Regions from separate parts of the Actinoplanes sp. NPDC051470 genome, predicted to be linked through region 2. Evidence: riboswitches for the same ligand, from Rfam matches in the RefSeq annotation. Region 2 holds a riboswitch; each other region holds the start of a gene.
The links. A riboswitch is a leader RNA that binds a small molecule or an ion and turns the genes downstream of it on or off. The one in region 2 is predicted to bind cyclic di-AMP.

Region 1: it holds a riboswitch for cyclic di-AMP, as region 2 does, so the genes downstream of both, AB0M54_RS07910 (NlpC/P60 family protein) here and AB0M54_RS11275 (hypothetical protein) in region 2, are expected to answer to the same signal.
Region 3: it holds a riboswitch for cyclic di-AMP, as region 2 does, so the genes downstream of both, AB0M54_RS16510 (NlpC/P60 family protein) here and AB0M54_RS11275 (hypothetical protein) in region 2, are expected to answer to the same signal.

The regions. Positions count from the first base shown of each region.
Region 1 covers NZ_JBFBAA010000003.1:168,094-174,613, reverse strand. The annotation lists gene leuS (leucine--tRNA ligase) at 1-448, shown strand, start outside; gene AB0M54_RS07930 (maleylpyruvate isomerase N-terminal domain-containing protein) at 524-1,147, opposite strand; gene AB0M54_RS07925 (VTT domain-containing protein) at 1,167-1,928, opposite strand; gene AB0M54_RS07920 (glutamine amidotransferase) at 1,971-2,684, opposite strand; gene AB0M54_RS07915 (MurT ligase domain-containing protein) at 2,674-3,897, opposite strand; cyclic di-AMP (ydaO/yuaA leader) riboswitch at 4,272-4,473, shown strand; gene AB0M54_RS07910 (NlpC/P60 family protein) at 4,480-5,280, shown strand; gene mraZ (division/cell wall cluster transcriptional repressor MraZ) at 5,696-6,127, shown strand; gene rsmH (16S rRNA (cytosine(1402)-N(4))-methyltransferase RsmH) at 6,319-6,520, shown strand, end outside.
Region 2 covers NZ_JBFBAA010000005.1:34,820-41,339, forward strand. The annotation lists gene AB0M54_RS11250 (glycoside hydrolase family 76 protein) at 1-544, shown strand, start outside; gene AB0M54_RS11255 (TetR/AcrR family transcriptional regulator) at 662-1,267, opposite strand; gene AB0M54_RS11260 (ABC transporter permease) at 1,440-2,339, shown strand; gene AB0M54_RS11265 (ABC transporter ATP-binding protein) at 2,332-3,111, shown strand; gene AB0M54_RS11270 (hypothetical protein) at 3,142-4,185, opposite strand; cyclic di-AMP (ydaO/yuaA leader) riboswitch at 4,188-4,328, opposite strand; cyclic di-AMP (ydaO/yuaA leader) riboswitch at 4,592-4,731, shown strand; gene AB0M54_RS11275 (hypothetical protein) at 4,735-5,775, shown strand; gene AB0M54_RS11280 (glycoside hydrolase family 65 protein) at 5,830-6,520, opposite strand, start outside.
Region 3 covers NZ_JBFBAA010000008.1:93,175-99,694, forward strand. The annotation lists gene AB0M54_RS16490 (hypothetical protein) at 1-50, opposite strand, end outside; gene AB0M54_RS16495 (DUF6158 family protein) at 289-525, opposite strand; gene AB0M54_RS16500 (hypothetical protein) at 584-988, shown strand; gene AB0M54_RS16505 (DUF3817 domain-containing protein) at 999-1,343, shown strand; cyclic di-AMP (ydaO/yuaA leader) riboswitch at 1,511-1,639, shown strand; gene AB0M54_RS16510 (NlpC/P60 family protein) at 1,698-2,612, shown strand; gene AB0M54_RS16515 (sigma-70 family RNA polymerase sigma factor) at 2,677-3,678, opposite strand; gene AB0M54_RS16520 (SDR family NAD(P)-dependent oxidoreductase) at 4,253-4,921, shown strand; gene AB0M54_RS16525 (thymidylate kinase) at 4,918-5,655, opposite strand; gene AB0M54_RS16530 (nucleotidyltransferase) at 5,759-6,340, shown strand; gene AB0M54_RS16535 (hypothetical protein) at 6,337-6,520, shown strand, end outside.

The DNA of each region.
Region 1 (6,520 bases), on a different contig from region 2:
GCGCAAGCACCTGCACCGCACCATCGCCGGCGTCCGGGAAGACCTGGACGAGCTGCGCTTCAACACGGCCATCGCCAAGCTGATCGAGCTGACCAACGCGCTGACCCCGCAGGCGGAGTCCACCCGTGAGGCGGTCGAGCCGCTGACCCTGATGCTGGCGCCGTTCGCCCCGCACCTGGCCGAGGAGATGTGGGGCCGGCTGGGCCACGAGGGCACGCTGGCCTACGCCGACTTCCCGGTGGCCGACCCGGCCCAGCTGGTGGCCGAGTCGATCACCTATCCGGTGCAGATCAACGGCAAGGTCCGCGGCCGGGTCGAGGTGCAGCCGGACGCGGCCGAGGACGAGGTACGCGCGGCCGCGCTGGCCGTGGTGGCCGACGCGCTGGCCGGTCGCGAGCCCAAGAAGGTCATCGTGGTGAAGGGCCGCCTGGTCAGCGTGGTCGTCTGACCGGTAGCTCCCGACCAGTGGTAGCCAGGCCCGGCATCCGTGCCACGGATACCGGGCTCGGCCACCACTGGCGGTTCAGCCGATGATCGAGTACCGGTCGGGGAGCGCGGCGCGTCCGGTCAGCGCTCGCAGCAGGAGCGGGCCGTCACCCACGGCGACGGCCACGAAGGTCGCCTGGGTGACCGCCTCGGCCATCGCGTCGAGGCCGGGCGAGAACTCCACCCCGGCCGCCGCGGCCACGTCCTGACCATGGACGACCAGCTCGAATGTCCGGGTCGGCACCCAGTCCTGCACGCGCATGCCGCCGGCCGCGGTCGTCACGACGTCGTCGTCCTTGGCCGCGGCGAGGGTCTGGGTGGCCCGGCCGATGAGCTCGTTCACGGCGCCCGCCGGATCGCCGCCGAGCGCCTTGCCGGCCTCCCGGGCGGACCGGCCCGACTCGGCGTGCGCCTTGGCCACCACGTCGACCGGCGCGACCCGGGCGAAGGCCCAGTACGCCTCGGTCGACGGGATCTCGACCTGGCCGGCCGGGGCGCCGAGCACCTCGGGCACGTCGCGCAGTTCGGTGGCGACGTGACCGACCAGGTCGAGCAGGCTCCAGTCGCCGAGGGCGGGAACGTGCCAGCGGTCGACCGGGACCCGGCTGACCAGGTCCGCGAAGGAGACCGCGGCGGCGCGGTAGGCATGGCGGAAATTCATCCGCCCACAGTGCCAGAGATCAGGCGGTGGCGGCGGCCAGGGCGGCGTCGCGGCGGGCGGCCCGGCGCCAGCGGACCACGATCGTCGTGGTCAGGGTGAAGCCGATCAGCGCCGGGGCCAGCGACATCGGGTTGAGCGAGCCGGGGGCGGTGACGGCGGCGCCGATGACCGCGTACGACACCGCGGACGGGATCGACGCGAGCGTGGTGCCCAGCAGGTAGCGCTTGCGGCAGACGCTGGTGGTGCCGTACGCGTAGCCGATCAGGCCGAACGGCGCGAGCGGGAGGAACCGCACCAGCAGCACCGCGGCCAGCCCGCGGCGGTTGAGCCAGCCGTCCAGGCGCTTCATCCGGCCGTCGGCCTTGGCGCCGAGCGCGCCCCGGCCGGCCCAGCGCCCGGCGTAGTAGGTGGCGGCGGCGGCGATCACCGCGGCGGCGAGGGCGGCCGCGGCGCCGGTGGCCGCGCCGAGCAGCGCGCCGCTGGCCAGCGTGATGGCCGTGCGGGGCACCAGCACGGAGAGCAGCAGGCCGCCGATCACGGCCACGCCGACCGCGGCGACCGGGCCCAGCCCGGCGACCGAGGCGGCGATGTCACGCAGCGGCAGCACCGCGGCGGCCACGGCCAGGCCGGCCACGACCAGGCCCAGCGTGCCGAAGCGGACCAGCCGGCGCCGCCAGGTGACCGGGGCCGGAGCGCCCTCGGTAGCGGTTGCAGCCAGGGGAGAGGCAGCCTGAGGGTCCGCGGAGGTGATGGCCTTCGGGGCGATCAGGGTGTCAGTCATAAAGGCTTACCGCTCCTGGTGTCGTCGGGCTGTTTCGGCTGGTCAGACGCTTGCTGCGGTGAGTCGCTCGGACCTGAGCGCCTCGGCCCAGGCATCGTCGACGGGGGCAAGACTATCCGCGCCCGTCGCCCAACGCAGTAGCAGATCGGCTATCGCTGGGTTGCGGGCCAGCGCCGGGCCATGGCTGTAGGAGCCGAGGATCTTGCCGTGCCAGGCGCCCTCGGTCTGCCCGTCGTTGCCGATGCCGGCGGTCACGTGGGCCAGCGGCGAAACGTCCGGCCCCAGGTGGGTACGCCCGCCGTGGTTCTCGAAACCGGTCAGCGGCGGCAGCCCGAGCCGCGGGTCGATGTCGCCCCGGAGCTCGCCGACGGCCCGCGTCTCGCCCCGGTTCGACTCCAGGTCGAGCAGGCCCAGGCCGGCGAACTTGGCCCCCTTGGCGAAGAAAGAGTGCCCGAAGAGCTGATAACCGGCACAGATGGCCAGCACCGCCGCGCCCTGGCCGACCGCCCGGTGGATGCCGCCGTCGGCGATCAGCCGCTGGGCCGCCAGCGCCTGCGGGCCGTCTTCCCCGCCGCCGATCAGGTAGATGTCGGCGGTGGAGGGCATCGGCTGGTCGGAGCGGACCTCGTGGGTCTCGGCCGGGATGCCGCGCAGGGCCGCCCGGTGGGCCAGGATCAGCATGTTCCCGCGGTCGCCGTAGGTGGACAGCAGGTCGGGATAGATCCAGACGATCCGCAGAACACTTTCAGTTGACACGGTCCAGCTCCGCTCGGATGTCCTGGAAGGCGGTGTAGTTCGCGATCACTTCGAGCCGTCCGGGCGGAGATGCCTGGATCGCCTCGTCGAAGGTCTTTACGTGGCGGAAGGGCACACCGTTCACCGTGAGGCGGACCGCGAGGTCGTAGGCCCGGTCGCCGGTGATCAGCACGGGCCGGCCGTCACGGAGCGGTGCGAAGTCGACGTCGTAGAGCCAGGAGGTGTCCAGGCCGTCGGGGTCGCGGGCGTTGATGGAGAGCAGGGTCGGCGCCACATCGGCCATGTCGAAGGCCTCGAGCCAGCTCGCCGGGTTCTTGGCCAGCAGCAGCCGGATGTTGCGGCCGTCGCGGTCGACCTGGGCGTACCGGCCGGCCACCGAGGTGACCGAGGACAGCCGGGGCACGCCCTCGATCGCGCGGACGCCGAACTCGGCCGCGGTGGCCAGGGCGGCGGCGGCGTTGCCGAGGTTGACCCGGCCCGGCAGCTGGAGCTTGACCAGGTGCCAGTCGCCGTTCGGGTCGGTGACGCCCTCGTCCTCGACCACCCACTGGGCCCGCGGCCGGCGCAGCGGGCAGCCGACGCACCACCACTCGCCCTCGCGGCGCTCGATCGACGAGCCGCACTCGGGGCAGACCCAGGAGTCGTCGTGCCACCGCTGGCCGGCGCTGAACCACGTGACGTTGGGGCTGCCGACGGCCGACCAGACCACCATCGGGTCGTCGGCGTTGGCGATCACCCGGATGTCGGGGTGGTCGGCCAGCGCGGTCCGCCACAGCTGCGCCATCATCGCCACCTCCTTCGCCCGGTCGAGCTGGTCGCGGCTGAGGTTGAGCAGCGCGACCGCGCGCGGGGTGGTCTCGTCGATCACCCGGGCCAGGTAGTGCTCGTCGACCTCGAGCACCGCGAACGGCGTGGCACCGGCCTTGGCCAGGGCCGAGGTGTGCCCGCTGGGCATGTTGGCGCCGAACGAGTTGGTCGCCACCGGGCCGAGCACGCCCAGCGCGGCGGCGGTGAGCCGGGTGGTGGTGGTCTTGCCGTTGGTGCCGGAGACAAGCGCGATCGCCCGGCCGGTGGCCAGGTTCTTCAGCAGGTCAGGGTCGATCTTGAGACCGATCCAGCCGCCGATGACCGAGCCGTCGCCGCGTCCCGCGGCCCTGGAGATCGCAGCGGCGGTGCGCGAGACGGAGCTCGCCACCTTCGCGCGCATGGGCATCTTCCCGTCCGTCACGGTGGCGACAGTACCCGAACCGGACAGAGCGTCGATCCGGCCGCCCGGTGGCTGCCGGCGGGACGGTCATACCGGAAATCGCGGTCCTCAAGATCATTCGAAAGTTTGTTAATTGTGTGGCGAGACTCACCCGTTACCTTCGACGTTCGGTGATCACCGCACTGCGTACCGCAGTGGCATTTGTCTTGAGCGATGTCCAAACCGGACATCGGCGCACATGCCAATTACTCTCCGTGGCCAGTCACGATCTGCAACCGTACGGAAATTCGGTTATCAAGGTCTGGCTGCCGGCGACCGCCCGCAGTTCGTGGACACGCGGGTCAACGCCGAGCTCTGCCCCGGCCCGATTCCACGACCCGAGTTCGAGAACATCCACACAAGGCGACGAGGGGCAGAGACGGGGGACCCAATCGGGTCCTCGCGAAGGCACCGTCACTACCGGCGGTGACCTGAGGGCTCAGGCCGTACGACACGGTCTTGGGGTGAAGCCGCCACGGCGGCCGGGCACACCTTCCCGCCCGAACCCGACAGCTAACCTCGCAGGCGTGCCGGAGGGATCTCTCTACCGTGCAACAAAGCACCTCGAGCCGGCGCCGCACCCTCGGCACCGGCAGCATCGCCCTGTCCCTGGGTATCTGCCTCGGCGCCGGCCAGATCGTGGCCACGCAGCCGGCGGTCGCGGCCACCCCGGTCGTCACCGCCGCCGCGATGCGGCCGCTGGCCAAGGTCACCCAGAAGGCCAGCGCGAAATCGGTGAAGTACGGCGCCTCGATCCGGATCACGACGTTCGTGGCCAACCCGAGCACCGGCAAGAAGGTCACGAGCGGCATGGTGCGCCTGCAGGCGCTCCGCAGCGGCAAGTGGCAGACGTGGCAGACCCGGACCATCCTGAAGTCGGGCGCCTACACCTTCTCGTTCAAGCCCCTGGTCTCCGGCACCTACCGCACCGTCTTCCTCGGCGGCGGCGGAGTGCGCGCGGCGGTCAGCCGGAACAACTCGTCGGTGTCGGTGACGAACAAGGGCGCCATGGTCCTGGCGGAGGCCGCGAGGCACAAGGGAGCGCTGTACAAGTACGGCGCGGCGGGTCCCAAGCGCTTCGACTGCTCCGGCTTCACGCTGTACGTCTACAAGAAGACCACCGGTCGCAAGCTGCCCCACAAGGCCAACTCGCAGCAGAAGTACGGCAGGTCGGTCAGCAAGGGCAGCCGGCAGCCCGGCGATCTGATCATCTTCCGCTCCGGCTCCTACGGCTACCACGCCGCGGTGTACGCGGGCGCCAACAAGATCTGGGACTCGCCGCACTCCGGCGCCCGGGTCTCGAAGCGCAAGATGATCAGCGGCAACTACGTGGTCCGCCGCCTGGTCTGAGTTCAGGACCGCAGTAAGTAAGGCGTAACCACTTTCGCACCGGCGGGGTGCGACCCGGGGTTCCTGGGTCGCACCCCGCCGGCGTCTGTGCTTGCTCCACCACCCTCCCCGCATCTCCTCCACTCCGCTCCACATCCACGCCCGGCGCCGCTGATACCGCGGATCCGGGCAGTTTTTCGTGCCCACCTGGGCGGCATGTCGGAAAGCGGACGCCATGATCAGGCCTTCGCCCTCCACTGGCACTCCACCGCGTCTACCTGCGCTTTCGTCTGCGAATCCGGTTCATGGACGGCACGATTCCGGTTGCGGGTGGAGGGAAGTGGAGTAGAGTGGAGCGCAGTGGCAGGGGGGACCTGCCGGCCCGATTCGACACGGCGGACCGCGAACCGCCGGCAGGGCGTAGGGGGGTTGGCCGATGTTTCTCGGCACGCATACCCCACGCCTGGACGAGAAGGGCCGGTTGATCCTTCCGGCGAAGTTCCGGGACGAGCTGGCGGGAGGTGTCGTGATCACCAAGGGGCAGGAGCGTTGCCTGTACGTGTTCCCGATGCCGGAGTTCCAGCGCATCGCGGGGCAGCTGCGCGAGCAGCCGGTCACCCACAAGGCCGCCCGGGCCTACAGCCGGGTGTTCTTCGCCAGCGCACATGACGAGGTCCCCGACAAGCAGGGCCGGGTCACCATCCCGGCACACCTGCGGGAGTACGCGGGCCTCGACCGTGAGCTGGTCGTGATCGGGGCGAGCACGCGGGTGGAGATCTGGGACAAGCAGTCCTGGGAGGACTACCTCTCGTCGAGCGAGGACGACTTCGCCGACATCGAGGAGGGGGTGCTGCCCGGCGGACTGTGACGGCGTGACACGGACGAGATGGACAAGACGTCGCTGCCGCCCGTACTGCGAGATCTCCAGCCGCTTGAGTTCCTGGCGCCTCTTCCCCGGCGCCAGGCGCGACGCCCGCCGGCAGCGGGCACGAGCGGATGGGGATCTGGCGGTACGGATTCGACGTCCGGTCGGACCGGGTGACGCACGAAGCCTGGCGACTGGGGGTCGACGTGGGGGAGCAACGTGGCACGCATGTGCCGGTGCTGCTCGAGCGCTGTCTCGAGCTGCTCGCTCCCGCGCTGGGTCTGCCGGACGCCGTGCACGTCGACTTCACTCTGGGTCTCGGCGGTCACGCCGAGGCGGTGCTCGAGCGTTTCCCGGACGTGGTCCTCATCGGGCTCGACCGGGATCCGGAAGCGC
Region 2 (6,520 bases):
CCTGTCCCAGCGGATCTCCGGCGACAGCGTCTATCGGCAACGGGCCGTGGCCGGGTGGACCTGGTTCCAGACCACCGGGATGGTGAACGGCCAGAACCTGGTGAACGACGGCGTCAACCTGAGCACCTGCCGGAACAACGGCGACGTCACCTGGACCTACAACCAGGGCGTGCTGATCAACGCGCTGGTCCAGATCAACCGGCTGACCGGGGACGCGAACGCGCTGACCGTGGCCCGCCGGATCGGTGACGCCATGACCACCAGCACCTATCTCTCCCCCAACGGCATCCTCACCGAGCCGAACGAGTCCGGGTGCAGCGGTGACGGCGCGTCGTTCAAGGGCGCGGCGATCCGGGGCCTGGGCGTGCTGAACTCGGCGACGGGCGGGGCGTACAACGCGTACCTGCGGCGGCAGGCCGACAGCAACTACGCCACCAACCGGGACACCATCGACGCGTACGGCAGCCACTGGGCCGGACCGCGGGTGGCCACCAACCACAGTTGCCAGCACAGCGTCCTGGACTTGCTCAACGTCACTAACTGACTACTTTTCGCGACTCTCGGGTCCGGCCGGGCATTCCGTCTGCCGACCGTGTTGGTGAACGCCAACACGGTCGGCTTCGGCGCGTCCCTGGTCCTGAGCCGCGCCGATGCCGGCCGATCAGCTCTCCGGACCGCTCCGCAACGCGGCCAGCACGGCCGAGGTCAGCTTCTCCAGGTAGTCGTCGCCGAGCTCGGTGCGGGCGACCGCGAGACGCCAGTAGAGCGGGCCGAGGATCAGGTCGACGGCCAGTTCCGGGTCGGCGCCGGCCGGCAGCTCACCCCGGGCCACGGCCTGGCCGACCAGCTTGTCGCCGACCGCCTGCTGGTGCGTGCGCAGCGCCTTCTGCAGGGTCGCGGCGATCTGCGGGTTGCGCGACGCCTCGGCCATCAGGTCGGGGATGATCTGCGACGCTATCTGGTGCTGGAGCGCCTTGGTCACGATGAACATCAGCAGCTGGAGATCGCCGGCGAAGCTGCCGGTGTCGGGCAACGGGACAGCCCGGCCTGCGACATCGGACACGATCTCGAGGACCATCTCGAGCTTGTTGCCCCATCGGCGGTAGATTGCGGTCTTACCGACGCCGGCCCGGCGGGCCACCGCCTCGATCGACAGGCGGCCGTAACCGACCTCGGCCAGTTCACTCATCACCGCGTTGCGGATCGCCACCGTGATGTCCCCACGGAGGACGGCGGCCCCGGCCGGTGCACGCTTGACTGTCGCCACACGGTGACTATAGCGCTACGACGGAACGGTTGCGTTCCGCCGTTAGGTCGGATAGCGTCATTCGTACGTCGATACGAATGCGTTTCGTCGACGGAAGCTGGTTATCGTGTTGTCGCGCAAATCCCCCTGGTCCCGGAGATCCGCGGGACCGACCAGATCGGAGCGCCACCTCATGCCCCAGACGGCGGTCGCCGATTCCGGCACCGGCATCCCGCTCAAGGAGCTGGCCGCGCGGCACGGCCTGCATTCGGCCGCCGCCCTGCCGAGCCTCCCGGCCTATTTCCGGGAGATCTGGGCGTACCGGCATTTCATCACGGCCTATTCGGCCGCCCGCATCACATCGTCGTTCGGCCAGACCCGGCTCGGCACGTTGTGGCAGGTCATGACGCCGATCCTGAACGCCGCGGTGTACTACCTGATCTTCGGCGTGCTGCTCAACACCAAGGGCGGCGATGTCAGCAACTTCATCGCGTACCTCTGCACCGGGGTCTTCCTCTTCGGCTTCACGCAGACGGTCACCCAGGCGGGCATCAGCTCGATCCACGGCAACCTGGGCCTGATCCGGGCGCTGCACTTCCCCCGGGCCGCGCTGCCGATCTCGATCCTGCTGATCGAGCTGCGCAACATGACCGCCTCGATGACCGTGCTGTTCATCATCGTGCTGGCCACCGGCGAGCCTCTCACGGTGGAGTGGTTGCTGGTCCCGCTGATCCTGGCCTGCCTGGCCACGTTCAACTGCGGGCTGGCCCTCTTCGGCGCCCGGCTCGGCTCCAAGCTGACCGACATCCGCCAGTTGGTCCCGTTCTTCATCCGGGTCTGGATGTACGGCTCGGCGGTGCTCTACCCGGTCCAGCGGTTCACCGACCACCTGCACGGGTGGAAGCTCTGGCTGATCGAGGCCAACCCGATGCTGGTCTACATCGAGCTGATGCGGCACTCGCTGATGGAGAACGTGAAGCTCGCCAGCCCGGTGTCCCAGCTCTGGATCGAGGCCGGGGTCTGGGCGGCGCTCATGTTCAGTGTCGGCATCGTCTACTTCTGGCGCGGAGAGAAGGGCTACGGGCGTGGCTGACCCGACCGAGGAACGCGTACCGACCGTCGTCGTCGACGACGCGCACGTGGTCTACAAGGTGCACGGTTCGCCGGCCTCCGGCACCGGCTCGCCGATCGCCAGCCTCAAGCGGCTGGTGACGCGGACCAAGATGGCGAACATCCGCGAGGTGCACGCGATCAAGGGCATCAGCTTCGTGGCCTACAAGGGCGAGGCGATCGGGCTGGTCGGCAGCAACGGCTCCGGCAAGTCGACGCTGCTGCGGGCGATCGCCGGGCTGATGCCGGCCGAGCGCGGCGCGGTCTACGCCGCCGGGCAGCCCTCGCTGCTGGGCGTGAACGCCGTGCTGATGAACGACCTGTCCGGCGAGCGCAACGTGATGCTCGGCTGCCTGGCCATGGGCATGTCCCCGGCCGACGCGAAGGCCAAGGTGAAGGAGATCGTCGACTTCTCCGGCATCAACGAGCGCGGCGAGTTCAGCACCATGCCGATGCGGACCTACTCCTCCGGCATGGCGGCCCGGCTGCGGTTCTCGATCTCGGCGGCCAAGAAGCACGACGTGCTGCTGATCGACGAGGCGCTGGCCACCGGTGACGCGCGGTTCCGCCGGCGCAGTGAGCAGCGCATCCGCGACCTGCGCGCGGACGCCGGCACGGTGTTCCTGGTCTCGCACAGCGACTCGACCATCCGCGACACCTGTGAGCGGAGCATCTGGCTGGAGTCGGGTGTGATCCGGGCCGACGGCCCGACCGAGGACGTGCTGAAGGAGTACGCGACCTTCATGAGCAAGTAGGTCGCGTACTCCCCTGGTGTCCCGTCCGGCTTACTTCACCGACAGATGCACGTGGTTGGTGTGGTCGGTGGACGGGTCGCCGCCCGCACCGGAGTACGACTTCCACCCGCTGCTGGGCAGCCAGATCCGCCGGAACCAGATGACGTAGAGCACACCCAGCGTCTTCGCGTTGCTGATGAAGTAGTTCGCCAGGTTGTTGCCGTACGTCTTGCTACTGCCGGTGGCGTCGCCGCCGAAGCCACCCTTGTCGGCGGCGAAGTCGCAGGCGCGGCCCAGCGGATGCTCGCCGCTGTTCTGCTCGCGGAAGCAGTGCACGTAGTGGTTGAACCCGTCAGCCTGCGCCTCCTTCATGGCGTGCAGCAGGCGCGGCGTGATGCAGCCGCCACTGGTCGGGTCGTTGACCGTGCAGCCGCCGTTCAGGTTGCCGCCCGGGCTGGCCTTGGCGCTGCTGCCGCCGCCACCCGGTGACCCGGCGTCCTGACCCTGACCGGCCGCCTTCAGCACGCCCTCGGCCTGCGCCTTGCGCTTGGCCATCACGGTGAGCTGCTTCTGCTGGTCGGCAATCTCGGCGTCGACCGCGGCCTTGGCCCGGAGCTGCTCGTCCCGGGCGTCCTTGAGGTTCCGCAGCGCGGCGTCCTGCTTGACCGCGACGGTCTCCAGGATCTGCACGCGGTCGAGCATCCCGGTCGAGTCGCCGGCCGACGCGTTGATCAGCGCGCCCATCGTCCCGAGCCGCCCGGTGCGGTAGCTCTGCCGGGCGATCTCGTCGAGCTCGGCCTGCCGCGGACCGAGTTCTTTGTCCAGTTCCTTGATCCGGGTGACCAGCTTGGCCTGCCGGACCTTGGAGGTGTCCAGCGCCTCCTTGGCGTCCACGTAGCCCTTGGACGCGGCCTCGACCTGCTGGATCAGCGACTTGGAGCCGCCTTCGCCGTCGTCGCCGTTGTCGCCCGGTGCGGCCAGGGGCCGGGGCGCGGCCAGGGCCGGGCCCGCCACGGTGGTGGCCGCGAGCCCGCCGAACGCGACTGCGATGGCGAGGGCGCACGCCAGTCGCTTCCGGACAGAGTTCTGCCTCATGCCGTTCCTTCCGTCGGCCGCCGACCGGGTTAGCTGACGGGTTCGGGAGGGAAGCGCTCCCTACCGCAACGAGTGCGGATACACCCCACTACCTGGGATTTGGGTCCCCGGCTCGCCGTGTGGCGATTGAGCGGCGATCACCGTTTGATAACGCTGACCGACAGGAACGATACCTACGAATCCGATATTCGCCACCTTCGCACTGAGAGCCACTAGGCATGTGCTATCAGTTATTTCGACTACGGTGAGAATGCGACGACTCACATTGATGTGAGGTCACCAGGTAATGTCACCTAAAGTCGTTGCTCAATAACGCCTTTTGACCGGTTCAGCGGGCTGAAGACGGGCGTTTCGTCAGGTAAGCTGGCCGCCGGTCACTGCCAGGAGGCACTACCCCCAAAGTGCCGGCAGGCCACCACCTAATCGCCCGAAAGGCGAGCCGGGGAACCATGTTCCTCCGGGGTGAATCCGCGGAACCTCGCGGTAGGGAGCGCTTCCCTCCCGAACCCGTCAGCTAACTCGGCCGGTGGTTACACGGAAGGATTGTGCATGACGGCAAGCCCACGCCGGTGGCTGGTCCTCGCCCTGGCACCGCTCGTCGCTGTAACCGTTTCGGTGTTCGCACCCGCGTCACCGGCGAGCGCCGAGCCGGGTGACGGCAAGAACTCCACGAAGAGCGGTTCCGCCGAGGCGCCCGAGGAGGGCAAGCAGGACGCGCTCCTGGAGGATGTGCTCGACTCCACCGGTCGTCGTTACCTGGCCGCCAAGACCGCGGTGCAGAAGTCGACGAAGACCCAGCTCAACCTCTCGGTGCAGGTGAAGCAGGCGGAGGCCAAGCGCGATCTCCTGCTACCCCAGGTCGGCCGGATCGCCGGGCAGCAGTACCGCAACGGCGGCCTGTCCACGGCCAGCTTCCTGCTCGACAGCCCCGGCGCCGGCGGCTTCCTCGACCGGGCGATCTCGCTCGAGGAGCTCAGCGCGCTGAACGACAACAAGCTGCACGAGCTGAACGAGGCGATCGACGAGGTCGCCCGCAACAAGGCCCGCCTCGACCAGGAGGTCAAGGAGCAGAAGGCCAACATGGTGCTGATGCAGAAGCAGAAGGACGCGGCGGACAAGGCGCTGGCCCTGGTCGGCGGCTCGCTGACCGACGGCTTCGTCGACGCGACGTCCAAGGTCGCCGAGCCTGCGCCGCGAGACAAGAACGGCGACTTCGGCCCGCAGAGCTGCAACGTCAAGGACCCGACCACCAGCGGCTGCATCACCGCCCGCACCCTGCACATGTACCAGCAGGTCAAGAAGGCCGGGTTCGACCGGTTCGTCGGCTGCCACCGCAACGGCGGCCCGTTCGAACACCCCAAGGGCCGGGCCTGCGACTGGTCGCTGCAGAAGTCGGGCTTCGCGAAATACCACAACGCCGACACCAAGAAGTACGGCAACGACCTGATGGCGTTCCTGGTCCGTAACGCCGACCGGCTCGGCATCCTCTATGTGATCTGGAACAAACAGATCTGGTTCCCGACCCGCGGCTGGGGCAACTACCACGGCGTCAGCACGCACGAGGACCACGTGCACGTGTCGATGCTCTAGGTGTGACGAAGAAAAAACCCCTGCCCTCCGAAACCGGAGAGCAGGGGTTTTTCGTCAGTGGCCGCTGGTCGCGCGCCGGACCGGGGCACGGCCGGCGGGCTGCTGCGGCGGCGGGCCGGTCGGTGTCCCGGGCGGGATCGGCACGGTCATCGACTTGCCCTGCACCACCTCGATCTCCTTGCCGTGGTGCACGAGCTGGAGGCGGGACGAGCCCTGCCCGTTGCGCAGCGAGTAGGTCACCTCGTCGGCGGTCACGTTGACCCGCAGCCGCAGCCCCCGCCAGAGCAGCGAGAACTCCAGCTTGGTGATCCGGCTGGGCAGCCGCGGCGCGAAGGACAGCTGACCGTTGAAGTCACGCATGCCGCCCAGGCCGGCCACGAGCGCGATCCAGGACCCGGCCAGCGACGCCACGTGCACGCCGTCCCGCGCGTTCTGGTGCAGGTCGTGCAGGTCCATCAGGGCGGCCTCGCCCAGATAGTCGTGGGCCAGCTCGAGGAAGCCCACCTCGGCCGCCATCACCGCCTGGATGCAGGCGGACAGCGACGAGTCCCGGACCGTACGCGCGTCGTAGTAGGCGAAGTTGCGCGCCTTCTCCTCCGGCGTGAACGCGTCGCCGCGCACGTACATCGCCATCACCAGGTCGGCCTGCTTGACCACCTGCTTGCGGTACAGGTCGAAGTACGGGTAGTTCAGCAGCAGCGGGTACGCCTCGGGCGCGGTGTTCTCGAAGTCCCACTCCTGGAGC
Region 3 (6,520 bases), on a different contig from region 2:
TCCTCGGGAAGCAGGTCGGCGGCGCGCTCTTCGGTACGAGGATCGTTCATGAAGATCGGGTACCCACAACCGGCCCAACATAATGCGCCGCCCCCGAGAACCTCGGAGGCGGCGCATAGGTGTCGGTGTGCATGTCGCCTCTCGGCGAGTGGCTCAACACGGCTCCAGCCGAACGGTATTCCGTGAAGGCAATGGGTGAGGCCCGGGGACACTGGACACACCGACATCTGTTCTCAACTGTCGGTCGCCCGCCCTGATTCCAGCAGGCATTGTGACCCAGGACACACGTCAGAAGTCCTGCGTGAGGCGATGCGGATCCACCTCACGGCCCGGGTGCCGGGCCAGGTACTCGGTCTCCAGTTCCGCCGTCCGCCGCAGGTGGTTGTCCAGGGCGGCGTCCGGCCCGTACCGCAGGGTGTCCAGCCGGGTCCGGTGCAGGCTGGCCAGTTCACGGATCAGGTCGTCGTCACCCAGTCCCGCCGGGTCGATGCCGATCTCGGAGATCTCCACAGGCTGGTCGCTCATACCGTTCAGCCTTGCCCGCGCGGGTCGCCCTGAAACCCGCGCGACTACCCTGACAGTCATGAAAGGGCTGCTGACCCCGGCGTGGATCCTCCGCCATGTGGTCGCGCTCGTTCTGATCGTGGCCTTCCTCCTGCTGGGCTGGTGGCAATACACCCGCGCCACCGGCGGAAACGCACTGAGCTGGGGGTACGCGTTCCAGTGGCCGGTCTTCGCCGGCTTCGTCGCGTTCCTGTGGTGGCGCGAGGTTCGGCTGGCCACGAAACCGGCGGCGGAGCCGGCGCCGGAACGGGAAAAGCTCCCAGATTCGGCTGTTACCGTCGGCCGCCCGGTCCGGGTCCCGTCCCGCCCGGCGCCCGACCCCGGCGCCGACGACCCGGAACTGGCGGCCTACAACGACTACCTCGCCTGGCTCAACGCCCATCCCGGCGCCCGCCCCGGCGACTACCCCGGACCCAGGAAGTAAGGAAAGCACCGTGCAGGGAGCTCTCACCCGTTACCGGATCATCGCCTACATCGTCGGCGTGGTCCTGATCGTGCTGGTCCTCGTGGGCATGCCGCTGAAGTACCTGGCCGACAACGACACGGTGGTCGCGGGCGTCGGCCCGGCGCACGGCTTCCTCTTCATCCTGTACGTGCTGGCCACCTTCGACCTCGGCCGCCGCGCCCAGTGGCCGCTCAGCCGCATGCTGCTGGTGATGCTGGCCGGCACCATCCCGTTCCTGTCCTTCTGGGCCGAGCGGAAAGTGACGCGCAATTGGATCAGCGTCAATCCCGAAAAGTCCGATTCCGCGTCCGGGGATCACGCGCTGAATTCCTAGAATTACGCCGCGCATTCATTGGCTTAAGGTTTTCTTGCCGAGCTTGCTTTTCGGAGATCCATCGATAAGTTAATGCGGTTGGTTCGGTCCGCAGCCACACCCTCCGGTGGCGCCGAGCCGGCGCTGCCGAGTCTGCACGGCGGCCTCGACGCGGTCACCCCCATCCGGCCGCGCCCGGGCCCATCGTGACGAACCGGGGAACCGAGTTCTCGGGGTGAATCCGCGCACCACCGCGGTAGGGCCTTCTTCCCGCCCGAACCCGTCAGCTAACCCGGTAGGCGGCACAGGCGGAAGAAAGGCCTCTCAGCGTTGTCACACGCCCGCACGAGGTTCCGGATCGCGGCCGTCGCCCTCATGGCGCTGGCGCTGACCGGGCCGGCCGTGACGGCCGCTCACGCGGAACCGTCCAAGACCGAGATCACCAAGAAGATCGCCAAGGCATCGGACGATCTCGAGGATGTCGTCGAGTCGTACAACGGCATGAAGATCGATCTCAACAAGACCAAGGCCGATCAGGTCGCGCTGACGAAGTCGCTGGGCCCGGCCAAGGAGGCCCTCAAGGTCGCCCAGGCCGAGATGGGCCAGATCGCCAACAAGGCTTACCAGCAGGGTGACATCGGCGCCATGAACGTGATGCTCGAGGGATCGGGCACCCTGATGGACCGGATCGGCATGCTCGACCAGCTGACCCGCGATCGCCAGCGCAAGATCGACAACTACACGGCGACCACGCAGAACTACGACACGCGTCAGGCCGCCCTGAAGACCGCGCAGAACAAGCAGAACGCGCAGCTGAACGAGTTGGCCAAGCGCAAGAAGAAGATCGAGAACGACATCAAGAAGCTGTACGCGATGCGGACGGCGGCGTACGGCACGCCGACCAAGTCGGGCAGCAAGTACAGCGGCCCGATCCCGCAGATCGCCGGCTCCGCGGGCAAGGCGGTGTCCTTCGCGTACAACGCCATCGGCGTGATGTACAAGTTCGGCGCCGACGGCCCGAACGGCTACGACTGCTCGGGGCTGACCTCGGCGGCCTGGCGTGCGGCGGGCAAGAGCCTGCCCCACAAGGCCTCCGCCCAGATCAGCGCCACCACCCCGATCAGCAAGGGTGACCTGAAGGCGGGCGACCTCATCTTCTTCCGCAACGGTGGCCATGTCGGCCTCTACGTCGGCGGCGGAATGATGATCGACGCTTACCGTACCGGCGAGCCGGTGACGAAGCGCTCGATGAACTCGATGACTCCGACCGGGTACGGCCGGGTCAAGTAACTCAGCACAGTGAAAGGGCCGGTTCCCCTCGCGGGGAACCGGCCCTCTTGTATGACCTGATCGGTCAGGCGGCCTGCAGGCCCTCGGCCCGGGCCAGCTCACGCAGCCGGCCGAGCGCCTGGATCTCGAGCTGACGGATCCGCTCGCGGGAGAGCGAGAACCGGGAGGCGACCTCGGTGAGCGAGTGCTCCCGGCCGTCCTCCAGGCCGTAGCGGGCCCGCATGATGCCGGCCGACCGGTCGTCGAGGTGGTTGAGCAGACCCTCGATGCGCGACCGCTCCAGGGCGGTCAGCACGATCTCTTCCGGCGACGGGGCGTCGCTGTCGGCCACCAGGTCGCCGAGGTTGGTGTCACCGTCGTCGCCGACCGGGGTGTCCAGGGACACCGTGTCCTGCGCCCAGCGGGTGAGCTCACCGACCCGCTCGACGGTCACGCCGAGCGCCTTGGCGATCTGGTCGGGCTCGGGGTCGGCGCCGAGCTCGCGGACGAGCTGGCGGGTGACGTTCCGCATCCGGTTGACGTCTTCGACCAGGTGCACGGGCAGGCGCACGGTGCGCTCCTGCTGAGCGATGGCCCGGCTGATGGCCTGACGGATCCACCACGTCGCGTACGTCGAGAACTTGTAGCCGCGCTCGTAGTCGAACTTCTCGACCGCGCGGACCAGGCCGGTGTTGCCCTCCTGGATCAGGTCGAGCATCGGCATGCCCGAGCGGACGTACCGCCGGGCGATCGACACGACCAGCCGCAGGTTGGCGCGGATGAACAGATCCTTGGCCCGCTGTCCCTCGGTGACCACGCGCTCCAGCTCTTCGCGGCTGGTGCCGCGGCGGGGCTGGCCCTCTTCCAGAAGGTGCTCGGCGTACAGGCCGGCCTCGATGGCCTTCGAGAGATCGACCTCCCGGGCGGCGTCGAGCAGCGGCGTCCTGGAGATCTCGTGCAGATAGACTCCAACGAGGTCGCGCTCCTCGGCGACCTCATCGGTCCGCATCACGGTGTTCTTCTCCACGTTGCCCACGGTCCCCTCATTGCCTTCGCTAACCCAGTTACGGGCGTTACCTGCGTCCATCTGGTTCCTCCCCGTAACGTCCGCAGTAAGGTGCGTTGCCGAACTGCCACCTGCACAACAGATGGCGCCCCGCAGTCATTCCGTTTGCCGTGCTGGCTGGTGAAACGGCCGGCGGCTGGTGAGTCGAAAGTGTCACGACAGTCTGAGCGCTGGCTGGGAGCCCGTTGCGTACTTACTGAAGAACGCCATCGGGGAGTCATTCGGAGCCGCACCCGGCGCTGGATGCGTGACAGCTCGCATACCCATTGCCCACGTCATCACACCATCGGCCCCTCGTCGGTCGCAGCGACGGGCATCACGACCTGCCCTGCGATGCTCGTCACTACCCTGTACGTCCTGGTTGCCAGCAGGGTTCATACGCAGGATCGGCCGGTTGCCACGTGGCTTGACGCAAACGCCGCCGCAAAGGCGTGACGGAACGGGACCACCGTCACAATGCGCCACGCTGCGCCGCAGTTCACTCGCCCGGAGGGGTGACTTCCGTACGGGTGACCATCCTTTCGGTAAACCACTGCCCCGTCGAGTCGATTCGATGGCATGACGTGACAGAGAACACAAGGAGAAGGGCTCTCTCATGGCACGGACGGCAGTGATCACCGGCGGCACCGGCGGGCTCGGGACGGCCGTGATTTCGACCTTCCTGGAAACCGGGTGGCGCGTGGTGGCCCCGGTGCGAGCCGGCTCACAGGAGCGATTGCCGGCCGGCGCCGAGGCGGTTGTGGCGGATCTCACGTCACAGGGTGACGTCGAGGCGGCGATCGCGGCCGCCGGACCGCACTTGTCGGCGGTGGTCAATCTGGTCGGCGGGTACGCCGGCGGCGGACGCGTCCACGAGACGGCGGTCGACGACTTCGAGGCGATGATCCGGACCAACGTGCGGCCGACCTTCCTGGTGACCCGGGCCGCGCTCCCGGTGCTCGTGGCCAACGGCGGCGGCTCGGTGGTCTGCGTCTCGTCCCGGGCCGCGGTGGCGCCGTTCCCGGGCGCGGCGGGCTACGTGACGGCGAAGGCGGCGGTGCTGGCCTTCGCCAACGCGGTGGCGGTCGAGTACAAGGGGCAGGGCGTCCGCTGCAACACCGTGCTGCCGAGCGTGATCGACACCCCGGCCAACCGGAACGGGATGCCCGGCGACCGGAGCAAGTGGGTCAACCCCGCCGAAATCGCCAAGGTCATCCTCTTCCTGGCCAGCGACGACTCCACCCCCATGAGCGGCGCCACAATCCCGGTCTACGGCCAGGCCTAGAAAGCTTCGAGGAGCTGGTAGCTGAGGGCGGCCACGCCGGCGAGCAGGGAACCGAAGGCCAGCACGGCGCTGCGGGAGCCGGCCAGCAGAGCCGACGCGCGCGGGTGCGGGATCGCGGACACCGCGGCCAGGGGCAGGTGGGCGCGCAGGGCGGCGGCCACCTCGTCCTGGGTGCCGTCCGCGTCGATCACCACGAAGGCCGGGAACTCCGGCAGCGACCGGTACGCCGCGTCCGCGTCCTGGAGGAACGTCAGCTCCTCCCGGTCGTACCCCCGCGCATCGATCCTCTCCTGAGCGACCTTGGGGCTGACGGCCAGCAGGAACGTGACGTCGGGCGGCGGGAACAGGCGGTAGGCGAGGCGGGCGCGGCGCTCGGCCCGGGGCTTGGCGTGATGTGACCGCATGCTGGCGTACTGGCAGTAGGCGTACCGGTCCATCACCACGGTCTCGCCGGTGAACGCCTGGAAGAACAGCGTGCGGACGATCGCCCCCCAGCGGAGCACCGCCTCGATCACCAGCATCGCGCGGCGGCCGACCAGGGCCTCGGCGTCGGGGCGGCCGAACCACTTGGCGATGCGGGCGACGAAGTGCCGGCCACCGGCGTTCTGCCGGTACGACGCCCGCAACCCCTCGGCGGCCAGCATTTCGGCCAGCCGGTGGGCCTGGGTCGTCTTGCCGGAGCCGTCGATCCCGATGAGCGCCACGGAGCGCGGGAACGGTGAGTTCAGGGGCACACCATCGACGGTACTCAGGGGTGTCACGCGTTCCGTTCCACCGAGGGCTCCACGGGGTACCAGAATGCGACTGAAGCCGCACATCACGACGACAGGAGTTGCCATGCCGCACCGGGTGGACGAAGGACTCGCCACCACGTTGAAACGGGTCGCGTCGGTGCTGAAGCAGGCCGAGATCCCGTTCGCGCTGGGTGGGAGCTTCGCGGTGTACGCACATGGCGGCCACTCCAGCGACCACGACGTGGACTTCCTGATCCGTGAGCAGGACAAGGAACGGGCGCTCGACGAGCTGGCCGCGGTCGGCTTCGAGACCGAGCAGCCGCCGGAGGACTGGCTGGTCAAGGTGTACGACGAGGGCCGCATGGTGGACCTGATCTACCGCCCGGTGGAGTCGCCGGTGACCGACGCCACGCTGGCCGACTCGGTGACCCGGCCGGTCGAGGCGATCGCCATGCCGGTGATCTCGGCCACCCAGCTGATGGTGCACAAGCTGCTCAGCTACACCCAGCACCACTGCGACTTCGCGACCGGCCTGCCGGTGGCGCGGTCGCTGCGCGAGCAGATCGACTGGGAGCGGGTCCGCAAGGAGACCGCCCAGTCGCCGTACGCGGAGGCGTTCCTCGTCCTGCTCGACCGCCTGGACGTGGTGCCCGACGCGCTGACGACCAACGGGGGGAACGCATGACACCTCAGGTGGACGACTATCTGGAGGCGGAGATCCAGCGGCTGCTGGCCGAGGACGACCGGGTGGCCGAGCAGGGCATCACGGTGCAACGCCGGGAGCAGGCCGTGGTGCTGGGCGGCGAGGTGGAGAGCCCGGAGCGGCGGGACGAGATCTGCCGCCGGATCACCTCCCGGTTCCCGC